Regions from separate parts of the Chryseobacterium sp. D764 genome, predicted to be linked through region 1. Evidence: riboswitches for the same ligand, from Rfam matches in the RefSeq annotation. Region 1 holds a riboswitch; each other region holds the start of a gene.
What was found. A riboswitch is a leader RNA that binds a small molecule or an ion and turns the genes downstream of it on or off. The one in region 1 is predicted to bind cobalamin.
Positions count from the first base shown of each region.

Region 2: it holds a riboswitch for cobalamin, as region 1 does, so the genes downstream of both, prpB (methylisocitrate lyase) here and KYG33_RS09350 (TonB-dependent receptor plug domain-containing protein) in region 1, are expected to answer to the same signal.
Region 3: it holds a riboswitch for cobalamin, as region 1 does, so the genes downstream of both, metE (5-methyltetrahydropteroyltriglutamate--homocysteine S-methyltransferase) here and KYG33_RS09350 (TonB-dependent receptor plug domain-containing protein) in region 1, are expected to answer to the same signal.
Region 4: it holds a riboswitch for cobalamin, as region 1 does, so the genes downstream of both, KYG33_RS16695 (TonB-dependent receptor plug domain-containing protein) here and KYG33_RS09350 (TonB-dependent receptor plug domain-containing protein) in region 1, are expected to answer to the same signal.

Region 1 is NZ_CP079219.1:2,080,622-2,084,840, reverse strand. It holds gene KYG33_RS09360 (helix-turn-helix domain-containing protein) at 1-890, opposite strand, end outside; gene KYG33_RS09355 (T9SS type A sorting domain-containing protein) at 1,063-2,355, shown strand; cobalamin riboswitch at 2,482-2,659, shown strand; gene KYG33_RS09350 (TonB-dependent receptor plug domain-containing protein) at 2,691-4,219, shown strand, end outside.
Region 2 is NZ_CP079219.1:363,063-367,281, forward strand. It holds gene KYG33_RS01530 (sensor histidine kinase) at 1-250, shown strand, start outside; gene KYG33_RS01535 (LytR/AlgR family response regulator transcription factor) at 255-1,022, shown strand; cobalamin riboswitch at 1,373-1,564, shown strand; gene prpB (methylisocitrate lyase) at 2,021-2,917, shown strand; gene prpC (2-methylcitrate synthase) at 2,920-4,074, shown strand; gene KYG33_RS01550 (bifunctional 2-methylcitrate dehydratase/aconitate hydratase) at 4,169-4,219, shown strand, end outside.
Region 3 is NZ_CP079219.1:373,868-378,086, reverse strand. It holds gene metE (5-methyltetrahydropteroyltriglutamate--homocysteine S-methyltransferase) at 1-2,173, opposite strand, end outside; cobalamin riboswitch at 2,347-2,533, opposite strand; gene KYG33_RS01580 (Lrp/AsnC family transcriptional regulator) at 2,729-3,190, shown strand; gene KYG33_RS01575 (enoyl-CoA hydratase/isomerase family protein) at 3,275-4,057, opposite strand; gene mmsB (3-hydroxyisobutyrate dehydrogenase) at 4,125-4,219, opposite strand, start outside.
Region 4 is NZ_CP079219.1:3,685,270-3,689,488, reverse strand. It holds gene KYG33_RS16700 (YncE family protein) at 1-147, opposite strand, end outside; gene KYG33_RS16695 (TonB-dependent receptor plug domain-containing protein) at 144-2,177, opposite strand; cobalamin riboswitch at 2,286-2,471, opposite strand; gene KYG33_RS16690 (transporter) at 2,562-3,509, opposite strand; gene KYG33_RS16685 (cytochrome-c peroxidase) at 3,522-4,219, opposite strand, start outside.

The DNA of each region.
Region 1 (4,219 bases):
GATTCGTAAATTTTAATTTTTAAATTATTAAAAGACAGATCTTCAATCAAAAAGAGTCCAGCTTCCAGTTTCTCAACAGATGTTGTGTAATCCTGTTTCAAAAAATAATATTGGGACAGATTCTCATAAGCTAAACCTAAAAGAAATGGTTGATTGGTCTGGTGCTCAAGATCAGAAATAATATTTTCTATAAGCGCTTTATATTCAACAAGTCTATTTTGTTTTAGGAGATAAGAAGAACGGAAAATTCTGTTTTCCATTTTTAATATTCTGTTTTCTTCATTATGATCGCTGAGGTACTGATTACTTTTATCAAGGTTTTTGAATGCTGCAGTATAATCTCTATTGATTCCTGAGTTCAAAGCTTGCAGTTGGTACAGCTTTGCTGTGGTTATTCGTAATGTGGCATCATTACTTTTAAGAAGCTTTTGATCAGATAAAAGATGGGTAATAATTCTTTTTGACTGATTGTACAGACTCAGATTTTGGTATTGGTCAGCAAGATTATAATCACTGAAAACCTGCATAAAATAAGAAAGTTCATTTTTCGGATCGGCATCTTCTTTCTGCGCAAAAATATTCACAGATTGTATGTAATCGCCTTTCATAGCAAAAGCCTGTGAAATAATGTTTTGCAGTACAATTTTATGCTCTGTATTCTGATCACTTACGAGGATTCCCTGAGTATAGCTGATGCATTCGTCAGAATTCTGATACAATTTCAGAAATGCCTTATCTGCCAAAATATTAAAGTCCGGACCTGACTGTCCACTGGTAATAAAAGAACAGCAAATGAAAATAAACAGTAATATTTTTCTGCTATTTTGAAATAATTTTTGTCTTGATAGTTTGTTTTTTGTGCTTTTTTGAATAGTTCGGGTAAAATCCATATTCAAAATGATGTTTTGTATCTAATTGATTATTATTTGTTTAAAAATTAAACTCTTTTAAAATTCACGAATTATGAAAGTCTATTTCTTTGGATAGGGTAAATATTGTATTAATATTGTTTTCACCAATTCGGAACGCTAAATATAATAAAATATGAAAAATTTTTACAGAATGTCAATAAAAATATTGACGGCTTGTCTTTTTCTGAAATTTAGTTTTGCAGCAGCACAGCTTACAGTAATAGGGCTGGGAAATTATAATGTAGGTGCAGTTTCAGATAATGGAGTAGTAAGTATGCATACAAGTGCAGGAGGAGTATATAAATGGAATGCAGCAGGCGGACTTGTACAGATAGGTTCAATATCAAACGGATATCCAGCCGCAGGGAGAACGATTGTTTCAAACGATGGAACCAAAATATCATCTTCTGTTACAAATTCTGCAACAGGATTTAATGAAATATCAACTTATGACGTAGCTACTTCCACATGGGTAAACAGAGGAGGGCTGGTTCCTACCGGTTGGGACGGCAGTGTAAGTTCTACATGGGGAATGTCACCTAACGGAAATACTATTGTAGGGTTAGGATTTCTTACTGCTGCGAACGCACATGCTGTGAAATGGGATGACGTAAACGGAATGGTTGACCTGGGAAGTATAGTTTCCGGACGCAGTTCCAGGGCAAATGCAATCAATGCGGCAGGAACCGTGATTGTAGGGTGGCAGGATGAGCCAACCGGAACAAGAAGCGGTGCAAAATGGCAGGATGGAGTAGAAAGTTTTATTACAGATAATAACGGGAATAATGTAGGAGAAGCAGGCGGAATTTCGGCTGACGGAAATACCATTATAGGATCTGCAAATCCTAATCCTTATGTTTGGAATGCTACAAGCGGGCTGACTTATATAACACATCCTAATGCTTCGTTCAATTTCAAAGGAGGAGCTACAGGAATTTCAGCTGATGGAACACGAGTTATTGGTTTTTACAGAGCATTTGGAGCACCTCCAATGTCGGGAGAAGGTTTTATCTGGACTGCATCTGCCGGAAGAATTAATCTGAATGATTATGCAGTATCCTTAGGAATTGCAACGAATGGAGTAACGATGGGACTTCCTCTGGCGATTTCACAAGACGGAAAGAAAATTGCCGGATCAGGGACGAATGCTTCAGGTCAAATAGTTGCTTTTTATCTGGATACTTCTGAATTCTTATCAGTAAATGATACCGTGAAAGAGAAAAACAGTGTTGGCATTTATCCTAATCCTGTAACTGATGTGCTTTATTTTAAAGGAACAGGAAAAATAGAAAAAGCAGAAATCTATAATATGGTTGGGCAAAGGGTGAAATCATTCAATACTGTGGAAGGACAAATTGATGTTTCATCTTTATCAAAAGGATATTATATTCTGCAATACTCTGTGAAAGGAGAAAAACAAGCTTATAAATTCATTAAAAAATAACATATATAAATAGTAAAGTAGTGGGATGATGGCCGTTTTCAATTTTGAAAGCGGCTGTTTTTTATTTGCAAAAGTCTGAAATTTTTGATGTAAAAGCCGGTTTTTTGGCAAATACATATAAAAAACTATCTTTGCAAAAATTTTGGTTTCCAGTATTTTGGAATGAAAAGGGAATTGGGTGTAACTCCCATACTGTCCCCGCAACTGTAAATCGCAATAAAAGTTTCTGCAAACAACCACTGTCTAAAACGGGAAGGAGCAGAATGCGAAAGTCAGGAGACCTGCCAACATTATAATCAAAAAACATATTGCTTTCGGAGGAAAAGTAAAAAAGTATGGATATAAAAAGATCTTTAGTACTGCTTTTTTCATCTTATGGCTGTTTTCTTTTTGGACAAGAGAAAACCATAGACACTATTTATGTCTTCGACAACCAGATGAATAGGGTGAAACTTTTTCATCCCGTAAAAATAATTTCGGCAGAAGAGGCCGAGAAAAACTCCAGTAATCTTTCAGAGCTCCTGAGATTTCAGTCACAGGTTTTTATCAAAGAAAATGGCCGAGGGGCTGTTTCTTCACCATCTTTCCGGGGTACTACCGCTCAGCAGACTGCATTTGTATGGAATGGGATTAATATCAACTCCAGTTTTTTAGGACAGGGAGATATCAATAATATTGCTTTGTTTGGCTATGATCAGATCGGTATAAAAGCCGGCGGTGGAAGTGTAGTCTATGGAAGTGGTGCCATTGGGGGAAGTATTCACCTGAATAATACCCTTGATTTTAATAAAGGTTTCCATGGTTCTTTATTTTCTGAGGTGGCTTCCTTTAATACCTATAATAATTTTGTAAAAGGTTCTTACAGCAATGATAAGTTCAGTTTTAAAGCTTCCGGAAATTATTCTGTAAGTGAAAACAATTATGAGGTAAGCGATCTGAAGTATATCAACAGAAATGGAAATTACTATAATACCACATTCAATGCAGGTGCATCCTATAAAATAACCAACGATCATAAAATTTCGTGGCAAAGCCAGTTTTTCGATTCTTCACAGCATTATCCTGTGTATGAAGAAACGGGAACAAAAACAAAATATAAAACTCAAAGTATAAGAAGCCTTCTTTCCTGGGACTGGAATAAAACTAAGTTCAGCAACTCTTTTAAAGCGGCCTATACAGAAGAAAACTTTCAGTATTTCGGTTCGTTAAACCAGCCTAAATCAAGTGGGGGAACAGGGAAAAACTATATCTTTAAAAATGATTTCAATTATTTTCTGAATTCTAAGTGGAATTTTAATCTTATCGGAGAATTTCAGATCAATAAAGGTGAAGGATATCAGAGCGGAATATCCAGTGTCAGTAGAAATATTGGCTCTGTTTCCGGGTTGCTGAGGTATTTTGCTACTAAAGACCTGCGTTTTGAGGGTGGATTTAAGAAAGATTTTGTGGAAGATGTGAAGTCTCCGTTTATGTATTCATTCTCTGGAAAATGGAGTGCCGCAAAATGGTATGATGTAAGCGTTAACGTGTCAAAAAACTTCAGATATCCGTCATTTAATGATATTTATTATGAGCCGGGAGGAAATAAAGATCTGAGACCGGAAACGTCTACCCAGTTTGATATGGTGAATGAGTTCAAAGTAGGAGATTTCAGACTTACTTTGTCTCCTTATTATATGAACATTACAGATCTTATTGTATGGCTGCCTACTGCTTTGGGGTATTGGCAGGCATTTAATGTCAATAAATCTGAATCTTACGGATTGGAATCTCAATTGTCTTTCAGCAAACAATTGGGAAATCATAAAATCCGGGCTAATGCCGGATACTATTATGCAAAATCTATTGATAAGGAAACTAAAAT
Region 2 (4,219 bases), 1.7 Mb from region 1:
ACAGCTGCTTTTGGAAAATGCAGTTCAGCATAATCTTGGAACGCTTACAAATCCAGTTGTAGTCACCATAAATCTGGATCAGACAATAACCGTTTCAAATAATGTTATACCGAAGCGTAACAGTAAAAAAACGTCTGGAAGAGCGTTGAACAATCTTAAAGAACAATATACGTTATTAACCGACCGACAGGTAGAAATATTAAAAACAGAAACCGGATTTTCAGTAACACTTCCTATAATTCCAGTATAAAAATATGATAAAAGTTATAATTATCGAAGACGAAATTCCTGCCAGAAACAAATTAAAACGTTTTATCAGCGAATTGGAAGAACCGGTTGAGATCGTTGCAGAGATTGATACCGTAGAAGAAGCCGTTACTTTTTTTAAAAATTCAACAGTAGACCTGATCTTTTCTGATATAGAATTATTGGATGGAAATGCCTTTGAAATCTACAGTCAGGTGAACATTTCAAGCCCGATAATTTTCACAACCGCTTACGATCAGTATTGGATGAATGCCTTTGAAAGTAATGGTATAGAATATCTTTTAAAACCATTTTCACAGGAACGTTTCCAAAAAGCATGGGGTAAATTTCTTTTATTAAGAACTTCTGCATCAGAACAGAATGATGTCCTGATAAAACTTCAGCAAATGCTCAATAACAGTCATCCAGAGAAAAAATATAAAAAAAGATTTACGGTCTCCTCACATCAGGGAACTTATTTTGTAAATACTGAAGAGATCACTTTCTTTGAAGCAGAAGAGGGAATTGTCTTTGCTTTTGATACTGCAGGAAAAAAACATCTGCTTAATGAATCTACACTAAAAGAAATTGAAAATCAGCTTAGTCCTTCGGATTTTTTCAGAATTAACCGAAGTGAAATCGTTCAGAAAATACATATTGAAAGGATAGAGCGTTACAACAGAAATACACAGTCTATCCAGATAAAAGGACATAAAATCCACCTTATCACAAGCCAGAGTAATACCTCTGCTTTCAGAAAATGGATTGAAGAATAAAGATTAAATTTTTGACTGAAAATGATATAAAAAAGATCATTTGAAGCCAGAAAATGAGCATCCATTATCGCTAAAAAAAAAGTTTTAAAAAACGCTTCAATTCCAGAATGAAAAACAATAACAAGTAGACAGTTTCTTTGAACTTGTCTGATTTTTTCACGACATATCTTGTGGATTTTGTAACAAAAAATGGGCAGGATAATCTAAATTATAATGTCTGTTGGGTGAAGAATGTATTTTTAATAATAACATAATCAATGGATTATGATTAAATAATTATTGTTTGCATAAAATATCTTTCATGTTTTTATAAAATACCTATATTTACCACCAAGGAGTTCTTAACATCTTCTTTATCAACCGAAACTGGTTACACTTAGCTGTGTCTTAAAAGGGAATCGTGTGCAAATCACGAACTGTCGCGCAACTGTAAGTAACATCAAGGTTTTTATCAAAAAAGGTCCACTGTATACCTCGTTATATGGGAAGGGCGATAAAAACTGTTACAAGTCAGGAGACCTGCCTATTTCGAATTGACGATGCTTTCGCGGTCTGAAGCTTATAGTCAGGTATGATACGATATGGATAACAGTGGGATCAATATATTTTGTCAGCTCGTGTTATTTTTATGATGCAGATAAGTAGTGGAGTGGTATGCTCTTTCATTATCGTGTATTCATCGTATTTTTCCTTTTCCATATTTTTCTTTCTCACAGGCATTGTGAAGTTTATCAGGAACTTTTTATGAGGATTTAATCAATATAAAAAGTTAAAAAAATGTATCCATTCGATTTCGATTATTCATACAGCAGCAGACTTGGAAATAAACAGATTGGCACGGAGATAATGGCTCTGAATTCCGGATTACAAAAATCGATTAAAACAAATCAGTTATTTTTTGATTTCCTTTTTAACATATCATGCAATGCCGGTAGCTATTGTGATGCCTGTTCATGGTTTTCTGTAAAACAAATTTCAACTAAACAATAAATATTATAATGACTACAAGTGAAAGTTTGAAGTCTCCCGGTATGAAATTTCGGGAGGCCATGCGAAAAGAAAGTCCCCTTCAGATTGTTGGCACCATCAATGCCAATCATGCATTGTTAGCACAGCAGGCAGGTTTTAATGCAATTTATCTTTCAGGAGGAGGTGTTGCCGCGGGTTCTCTAGGGATTCCGGATCTAGGAATTACCACGCTGGAAGATGTATTGATTGATGTTCAGCGTATCACGAATGTTTGTGATGTACCGCTCATGGTAGATGTTGATACCGGATTCGGACCTTCAGCATTCAATGTGGCAAGAACTGTAAAGTCACTGATTAAAGCTGGAGCTGCGGCCCTCCATATTGAAGACCAGGTAGGGGCAAAACGCTGTGGACACCGCCCGGGAAAAGAAGTGGTAACCAAAGAAGAAATGGTAGACAGAGTGAAAGCAGCGGTAGATGCCCGTACCGATGAAAATTTTGTAATTGGTGCCCGTACCGATGCATTTGCTAATGAAGGATTGGAAAAAACATTGGAAAGAGCAGCAGCTTATAAAGAAGCTGGAGCAGATTTTATTTTTGCAGAAGCCGTTCCTGACTTAAGCTTTTATCACAAGTTTGTTGAAGCCGCAGGAGTTCCAGTGCTGGCTAATATTACCGAATTCGGGATGATCAGAATGTACACGGTGGAAGAATTAAAAAATGCAGGCGTGGGACTGATCCTTTATCCGCTTTCTGCTTTCCGTGCTGCCAATAAAGCCGCTCAAAATGTATATGAACACCTTCGTAAAGACGGAACACAGATCAATGTATTGGATACTATGCAAACCAGGGAAGAACTCTATCAAAGCATCGGATACTATGACTACGAACAAAAATTAGACAACCTTTTTAAACAAAATAATTGATAATGTCAACTAACAGTGAACCCACATTTAAACCTAAAAAAAGCGTTGCGCTTTCAGGGGTAGCAGCAGGTAATACGGCTCTTTGCAGTGTCGGAAAAAGTGGAAACGATCTCCATTACAGAGGATATGATATTCTGGATCTGGCAGAGAAAGCACAGTTTGAAGAAGTAGCTTATCTTTTGATCTACGGCCAGCTGCCAACCGGAGCACAATTGAAAAACTATAAAGCCAAACTAAAATCTTTGAGAGGGCTACCTCATTCTGTGAGAAATATTCTTAAGAGTATTCCTGCAGCGGCTCATCCCATGGATGTCATGCGTTCCATGGTTTCTGCTATCGGAAGTATTCAGCCGGAAAAAGATGATCATAATATGGCGGGAGCAAGAGATATTGCAGACAAATTACTGGCATCTTTCAGCTCAGGTCTGTTATATTGGTATCATTATACCCATAATGGAAAAGAAATTGACGTAGAAACCGATGATGATACAATAGGAGGGCATTTCCTTCACCTGCTGCATGGGAAAAAACCTGCAGATTCCTGGGTAAAAGCAATGGAAATCTCGTTAAACCTCTATGCAGAACATGAATTTAATGCCTCAACATTTACCAGCCGTGTGATTGCCGGAACAGGATCTGATATTTACTCTGCAATTACCGGAGCAATTGGTGCTTTGAGAGGACCTAAACATGGTGGGGCAAATGAAGTTGCTTTTGAAATCCAAAGCCGCTACAATTCTCCTGATGAAGCAGAAAGCGATATTCGCAAGCGTATTGTGAACAAAGAAGTGATTATTGGCTTTGGACACCCGGTGTATACCATTTCAGATCCGAGAAACGTCGTGATTAAAAAAGTGGCGAAAGAACTTTCTGAAGAAGCAGGAGATATGCTGCTGTATAATATTGCTGAAAGATTGGAAACGATCATGTGGGAAGAAAAGAAAATGTTCCCGAATCTGGATTGGTTCTCCGCTGTTTCTTACCATCTGATGGGAGTGCCTACTCTGATGTTTACTCCGTTATTTGTCATTTCAAGAGTGACCGGATGGAGTGCTCATATTATAGAACAGAGACAGGATGGAAAGATTATCCGTCCAAGTGCCAATTATACAGGGCCTGAAAACAAAGAATTTGTGTCCATCAACGACCGGAAATAATGGAAAATAGAATGTCGGAAATGAAAAAACAATAATTCATTTTCAATTTTCCACTCTTAACTTTTAATTAATTAAAATTTTTCAATAATAAAAAATGAGTTCACACATCTCAAACGAAAGACCACAACCCGATCAGGTATTAACA
Region 3 (4,219 bases), 1.7 Mb from region 1:
CGTTTTGAGCTTTTCTCAACAGTTCAATCATTTCTTCTTTTGACGGAACCCTTGGGGAATGAATATCGTATACTCCGGGACCAATTTCATTCGGATATCTGAAATCTGCAAAAGCATTCAGCAGTTCCATCTGAGAACGGGAACATTCTATGGTAATCACATCTGCATCCATATCAGCAATATTTTCAATAATATCATTGAATTCCGAATAGCACATATGGGTATGAATCTGTGTAGCATCTTCCACTCCGCTTGCTGAAATTCTGAAAGCTTCTACGGCCCATTTCAGGTAGTTCTGCCAGTCTGTCTTTCTTAATGGAAGCCCTTCTCTTATCGCAGGCTCATCAATCTGAATAATTCTGATTCCTGCTTTTTCAAGATCCGCAACCTCATCACGGATAGCCAGAGCAATTTGCTTACACGTCTCTGAACGGGGCTGATCATCACGTACAAAAGACCATTGTAAGATCGTAACAGGACCTGTGAGCATTCCTTTTACCCATTTTTCAGTCTGGGATTGTGCATATTGGGACCAATATACCGTCATTGGTGTCGGGCGGGAAACATCACCGAAGATCACAGGAGGCTTTACACAACGGCTTCCGTAGCTTTGTACCCAGCCATTTTTTGTAAATACAAAACCTTCCAGCTGCTCTCCGAAATATTCCACCATATCATTACGTTCAAATTCCCCGTGAACCAATACATCTATCCCTATTTCTTCCTGCCAGTTAATCGTTCTCTGGGTCTCTTCTTTCAGTAAGGTATCATACTGCTCTGCCGTCAGCTCTCCTTTTTTGAATTTTGCTCTCCAGCTTCTTACCTCAGTGGTCTGCGGGAATGACCCAATGGTTGTTGTTGGGAATAAAGGAAGCTGCAGTACTTTCTGTTGTTCTTCTTTACGGATTTTGAAAGTATTTATCCTTTGAGCATCTTTTTCAGTAACCGCATTTGCTCTTTGCTTCACGTCATCATTATGAATAAGAGAAGATGTTCTTCTGCTTGCAATTGCTTTTTTATTATCTTCAAAAGCGGCAAGAATCTGTTTATTCTCTGTTCCGGATGCCAGTTCTTTAAGCGTTACCACTTCTGCCACTTTTTGTTTGGCAAAAGCCAGCCAGTTTTTAATTTCCGGATTAAGTGTGGTTTCAAAATCCAGATCACAAGGTGAATGAAGTAATGAAGAGGAAGGAGCAATTAAAACCCTTTCAGATCCTAATTTCTCAACTGCTTTTTGAATGAAAGACAAAGACTTTTCATAATCATTTTTCCAGATATTTCTTCCGTCAACCACACCCAATGAAAGGCCTAAGCTTTCCGGAATGACATTCAGAATATCATCTAACTGTTCAGGGTTTCTAACCAAATCAATGTGTAAAGTATTCACAGGAAGTGATACCGCAAGTGATCCATTATCTTTTAATCCGTCAAAATAAGTGGCAATAATAAATTTCAGTTTCGGAAAGCGTTTTCTTATTTCGGTATAAATAAAATGATATGTTTCTTTTGCTTTCTCCGTTAAATCCAATGCCAGAAAAGGTTCATCAAACTGAATCCATTCTGCACCCTGCTCCTGAAGTTTTGTTAAAATCTCTGTATATACGGAAAGAAGGTTTCCAGCGAGATCCAGTTTATCAAATCCTTCTTCTTTCTCTTTTCCTAACAACAGATAAGAAACTAGTCCGATAATGACCGGTTTTGCATTGATTCCTGCCTGCTTTGCTCCTGCAAATTCATTGAAAATTTTATCTGAACTCAGTTTAAACTGTTGATTTTTATAAAACTCGGGAACGATATAGTGATAATTGGTATCAAACCATTTTGTCATTTCCATCGCTGTGATATCCAGTCCTTCTTTCTGATATCCTCTTGCCATGGCAAAATAAAGATCCAGCTCAGAATTGTTTTTTTTAAGCACTACTTCATGATAACGTGTGGGAATTGCCCCTACCACAAGACTCATATCCAATACCTGATCATAATATGAAAAATCATTACAGGGAATAAGGTCTATACCGGCTTCTTTCTGAATGTTCCAGTTTTGGTTACAGATATTTCTGCCCGTATTCAGAAGTTCTTCCAAAAGGATTTTACCTGACCAATATTGCTCGCAGGCTTTTTTGAGTTCTCTTTTGCTACCAATACGCGGATAGCCCAGAATGTGAGTTTGCATTTTTTTTACTTTTTAATTAAACTTAATGGTAAAGTCTTTTAAAAATGCTTCGTAATGTTTTAACGGATAAAAATTTCAGGATCATGATATAACAAACAATACAATTCCCTTACAGAGAAAGTGTATAAATCCGATATATCATCTGTATGACCCAAAGCTTCAGACCGCGAAAGCATCGTCAATTCAGTAAAGGCAGGTCTCCTGACTTGTAACAGTTTCCATCATCCTTCCCGCTTTTGGCAGTGGATATACTAAGACAGAAACCTTTGGTATGTTACTTACAGTTGCGCGACAGCTCGTGATTCTCACACGATTCCCTATTAATCTACGTTACGTAAAACCTTTCCTGTTTGATGAAGTATCTCTAAAGAACTGTACTTTTACCTGTAATGATAGTCATCAGTAAAAGTTTTTAATCTTGTGTAAAATTAACAATACAGAATAAACACACAATAAAAGCTAATTAATTAAGCAAAATAAACTTTAAAAAACACAGTAAAAAGCATATAATTCTTTACATTTGACTGTTTTTATAATCTAAAAGAATAATATTCTGTGGAACAACTCGATGATAAGGATGTACAGCTGCTGAGGCTGCTCCAGAAAAATGCAAAACTGACCGTTAAAGAGCTTGCTAAAGAAGTGAACCTCTCCACTTCACCTGTTTTTGAAAGAGTAAAAAGATTGGAACAGGAAGGGTTTGTGAAAAGATATGCCGCTGTTCTTGATGCTGAAAAACTCAACCGTGGGTTTACGGTTTTCTGTCAGATTAAGCTGAAAATTCACGACCGATCTGTAGGTTATGATTTTGTGAAAGAAATTTTAGAAATTGAAGAAGTTGCAGAATGCTACAATATTTCCGGAGATTTTGATTTTCTTCTGAAAGTTCAGGTACGGGATATGAAACATTACCAGGATTTTGTGTTTAATAAACTGGGATCTGTAGATTCTATAGGGAGCACTCACAGTACGTTTGTCATGGCTGAGGTGAAAAACAATCATGGAATCACCATATAATAAAAATGGAAAATTGAGAATTGAAAATGGAAAATGATACTTAACTTAAACCATGCTATTTTCAATTCTCTATCTTCCAATGTATTAATTTCCTTTAAAGTCCGGGGTTCTTTTTTCTATAAATGCCCCGATACCTTCATGGTGGTCTTCTGTTGTAAACAACTCTCCGAATAATGCAGCTTCCTGTTTTAACCCATCCGTAATGTGCAGTTCAAATCCTGTATTTAAAGACTGTTTTGCTTTTGCCACAGCTACAGGTCCTCTTGCGGCAATTGTTTCTGCCAGTTTTTGAGCTTCGTTGAGTAATTCTTCGGGCGCAAAAACATGATTGACAAAACCAAAATCTTTACAAGCTTCTGCGGAATAAAATTCTCCGGAGAAAACCATTTCCCTTGCTTTGTATAATCCGATAGCTCTTGGCAGACGCTGGGTTCCGCCAAAACAAGGCAATAATCCTAATGTCACTTCAGGGAGTCCAAATTTTGCTTTCCCGCTAGCCAGGATAATATCACAGGATAATGCCAGTTCACACCCTCCTCCCAATGCAAAACCGTTCACAGCAGCGATCACAGCAAACGGAAGTTCTTCAATAGCATTAAAAGCAGTTTGTGCAGCAATAGAAAAAGTCTCTGCTTCTGCGGGAGTCATTTGCTGCATGGCTTTAATGTCAGCCCCTGCAACAAAAGCTTTTTCCCCGGAACCGGTAATAATTAATACTCTGATATTTTTATCTGATCTTATCTTGCTGGCAAATGATTTCAGTTCCTGTAAAACCTGTTCATTCAAGGAGTTTAATGCCTGCGGACGGTTTATCGTCAGCGTTCCGACAGGTCCGTTTTGTTGATATAATAATGTTTCGAAAGTCATTTTTTTAATTGATAGTTGATAATTATTAAAAAGTAATCATAGACAGTATTTACCTTCTATTCAATTTTTAAAGGTCTCTGTTTAGAAATTGAATAATACTTGAAAAGTCTGTTTTTCCATTTCCGGATTCGCTCCACATTCTGTACAAATTCAATGCGGTAT
Region 4 (4,219 bases), 1.6 Mb from region 1:
TTCATTCAGCATGTAGAAACCTTTGATTGCTGTATTTTCTGATGGAAGTCCCTCTACCACTTCCTGGCGGACAATAATATCATCCGTACGGCATGAACTAAGAAAAGCTAAGACAAGAAATAAAAAGTAAAAGTTTAGTTTTCTCATAAGGTAAAGTTTAGAATAAGTTTAAAGTTTCTGCCCGGCATCGGATAATTGATCACTACATCATAATATTGGTTGAAAATATTATTCATCTCAAGGCTTACTTTAAATTGATGATTCGCCCAGTTGAATTTTTTCTGAACAGACAGATCATGGGTATACCAAGGCTGTACATAATTGTATTGAATGTTGTCCTGGTTCACATCATACCTTTCTCCTACATACATCGCACTGTAATTGAAACTCCAGTCTTTATAGTCCGCCATCAGGGTGAAGGAGCCACTATGCCATGGTGTGTAAGGAATCTGATTTCGGTAGAATGTATCCTCCGGATCTGTCATATCTCTTGCACTTTGGTAAGTGTAGGAAAGCAAGGGTCTCAGTTTTACTTTTCCTAACTGCATTTCTGCCTGAACATTCACGTCAGCACCTATGATTTCAACCCGTCCAAGGTTCATCATCAGCCAGCGGAACATACTTCCGTTAGGGGCTGCAACAATCTTATCCTGTACTTTGTTGTAATAACCGTCTACTTTAGCATAAAAGGATGTAAAGAATCGGTTTTTATAATTCTTCTGATACGTAAATCCTACATCATACTGATTGGTAAATTCCGGCTTCAGGTAAGTATTTCCGATATTAGTGTAATACAGATCATTGAAGGTTGGCAGTCGGAAAATCCTTTTATAGAAAGCTCTTAAAGTAAGTTCAGGAATTATTTCAGGCTGGTAGCTCATAAATACAGCTGGGGTCCATTCTCTGCTGTCTCCGGGTCTTTTATTTTTTCTTACTTCTTCAAAAGTAAAAGTTCCTAAAAGGCTGCCCAGGATCTTGAATCTGTTCCACTGATACGTTGTTGCCAATGCAACCAATGTAGTGTAACGTGTAGGATAAGAAAAGTTATCCAGATTGGCATCCAGATTATTGTACTGAAAATCCCCGCTCAGACTGACATCCCAATTGGATGTGATAGAATAGATATTGGATGAGGAAAGATAGAGCTCTCGTTGGATATAGGTGTTATCGGTATGAATAATAGACTGCGAGCGAACAGTATCCATAAAATGAGTGTAATCGTAGGCAAACTTTGCTTTCAGCTGAGTTTCAAATCTGGGAAACAGTTTTTTCCGAAGATTGGCCTGCACGAAATAATTTTCATCAGAAAGTCTTGCTCCTCTTCCTCCAAAACGGCCATTCACAATAGGAGCCGGCATTCCACGGTCTGAAATATAACCATAGCCTCTTACATTCCAGCTTCCGTTATTTAAAGTTCCGTTTAACGAAGTTTCAAAACGTTTCGCTTTGATATCTGAGTCCTGCCTCTTTGCAATTGTATCATAAGCCTGCTGTCCATCAGGATATTTCTTGGCATACCGAAATCTGTAAATCCCATCACTTTGCAGAAATTCTCCACTGAAGCTGGCAGAAGTTCTGTCTGAAATTTTCTGTTCCAATCGGAATGACGGATTAAAAAGGTCTATGGAGGCACTTTTTGCTCTTATCACAAGATTGGTTTTCTTTATTCCTTTAAATACAGGCGTTTTAGGCTGTAAATAGATAGATCCCGAAGAACCGAAATCTTTTGCCGGCTGAAAAATCTCGCTTTTCTGCCCGTTATACAATGATATTTCTTCCAGATCATCCAAAGAATATCTTCCCAGATCTACCAGTCCGTTCTGTGCATTTCCCAGTTGAATTCCATCATAGAAAACGCCTACATGCTGACTTCCGAGGCTTCGGACATTAATGGTTTTCAATCCGCCAATCCCTCCATAGTCTTTGATCTGAACACCGGAAAAATACCGAAGAGCATCTGCTACAGAATGACTGTTCAGTCTTTCCAGCTGCTCGCCCTGCAGGGTTTGTGCCGGAAGAATTTCTTTGAAGTTTTTCTTGTAAAGGTTGATCCCTTTGATTGATTCTTCCTGAACACTGTCTTTTTTCTTGGTTTGAGAAGACAAAAGGTGAGATGTTAACACCAGTATTGTGAAAACAGCTTTATGAATTGCAGAAGTAATTAGTTTTGCCGCCATTAGCTCATTTAGGATAATGAAGACGCTAATGGATATAAGAATACAACGACAAAGCACAGCTGTCACTGCACAGAATCATTGATGTCCTAAGCTTTATTCCACGAAAGCGTCAAACGATTATTTTCTGGCAGGTCTTCTGACTTACTCCATTTTTGAAATCCTTCCCATTAAAAAACAGTGGATATATTCTTCAAAAATCTTGGTGCGGAGCTTACAGCAGCGGGTCTGTTCCGGATTTTCACCGGATTCCCTTTTAAGAGCTTTTTAGGGCTCACCAAATTTCGGCAAAGATAAAAAATTATTCCTAACCCCCAATTAAAATCATGATTCATAAACAATTAAAGCTCCCGAAGGAGCTTTAACATGATTAAAAAGGGGTTTTATTTAAATTCCGATATTCAGGAAAATACTAAATCTGGATTTTGCTTCAATATCACCACCAGCCAAATGGGTATACATAGGAAGCATGAGTTCACTTCCCAGGCTCAGTTTTTTATAAGAGGCTTCAAACCCAATCTTCCCATACAATGCACTTCCGGCTGTATTGGGCAGGGCTTCATCAAACTGCTTGTTCTGAGCATACACTTCTCCCTGCACTCCGGTTTTTACAGAAAAGATAGATTTTTCATTTCCTGCAACCTGATAAAATCCTGTTGCAGCGTAGTTCCACTGGTTTCCGAAATGGTAATTCTTCTTATTTTCCGTTTTGATTGTATAGTCTGTATTGACCAATACAGCTACTTTATTCTTTTGAAATTTATAATTCAAAGCCGCCTGATAATCCCAGCTTCCTGTTCCCAACTGAAAACTCGGATTGACTCCGGATGCTCCTTTTTCATCAAACTTTCCCAAAGGAATTTTCACGCCCAAACCTCCGCTCACGTGATGGAAATTATCTTTAGAGCTCATTAGCTGATAGATTCCCATCAGGTTCAGATCTCCGATTCCGTTGATTTTGATATCTCCCTGCATAGTCCTTTTTTCATGAAAATGAAATGGCAGACTTGCATATACACTTAGTTTTTTAGTCAATGGAATTTTTCCCCAAAGCTGTAAGGTATTAAAATACTGATCCTGTGTAAGATCTTTTACAAATAAATTTTCTTTTGCTTTGTAATGCTGTGCAAAATATTTGATTCCGATAAACTGTGGATTCAGCAAAGATTCAAAACCGGATGATCCGTTACCGGCCGCACAACCGCATGCATCACAGTCATCATCAAAATCAATTCTGCTAAAGCCATTCTGAGCAATATACATACTGTCTCTAACCAGATTTGCCTGGCTCAGGCTAAATACCATTAAACATAGTATTGCTATAATCTTCTTCATGTTTTCTATAATTTATTCTGCAAATTTTGGATTGGATATAAAACTTTTGTCGGACAATGTTTTCAGGAAAGCAATAATCGACTGTTTTTCCTGACTATTCATGGCTATTCCTGTATGACCATTCTGTTTCAGCTGAGGATCAAGATTCGCATTATCTTCCACCTGTTCTGAATAGAAATTGAGTACAGCATCTAATGTGTAAAACCTTCCGTCATGCATATAAGGTGCTGTATATTCTACGTTTCTCAAACTTGGAACACGGAATTTCATCCAGTCTACCTGATTAAGAGTAACTCTGTAACGCCCTGCATCTTTGAACTCGGTGTTATAATACATTCCTGTATTACGGAAGCTTTCATCGGTAAATAATTCTCCGCTATGGCAAGAGGCACATTTCTGTCCGAACAAAGCCATTCCCTGAGATTCTGTAGAAGTAAACTGCTCTTTTCCCTGCCTGAACCTGTCATATTTTGAATCTGCAGAAATTAAAGAAGCCATAAACTGTGACAGTGCTTTTAGAATTCTTTCTCCGGTAATGGTTTCATCTCCGTACGCTTCCCTGAAAAGTTTTTTATATTTCTGATCATCTTTTATTTTTGAAATGGCTTCCGGTATAGAACTGTCCATCTCATTGACATCTGTAATAGGGCTTATCGGTTGTTCATTGAGGTTATGAATAACACCGTCCCACATATATCTTTTCAAAAAAG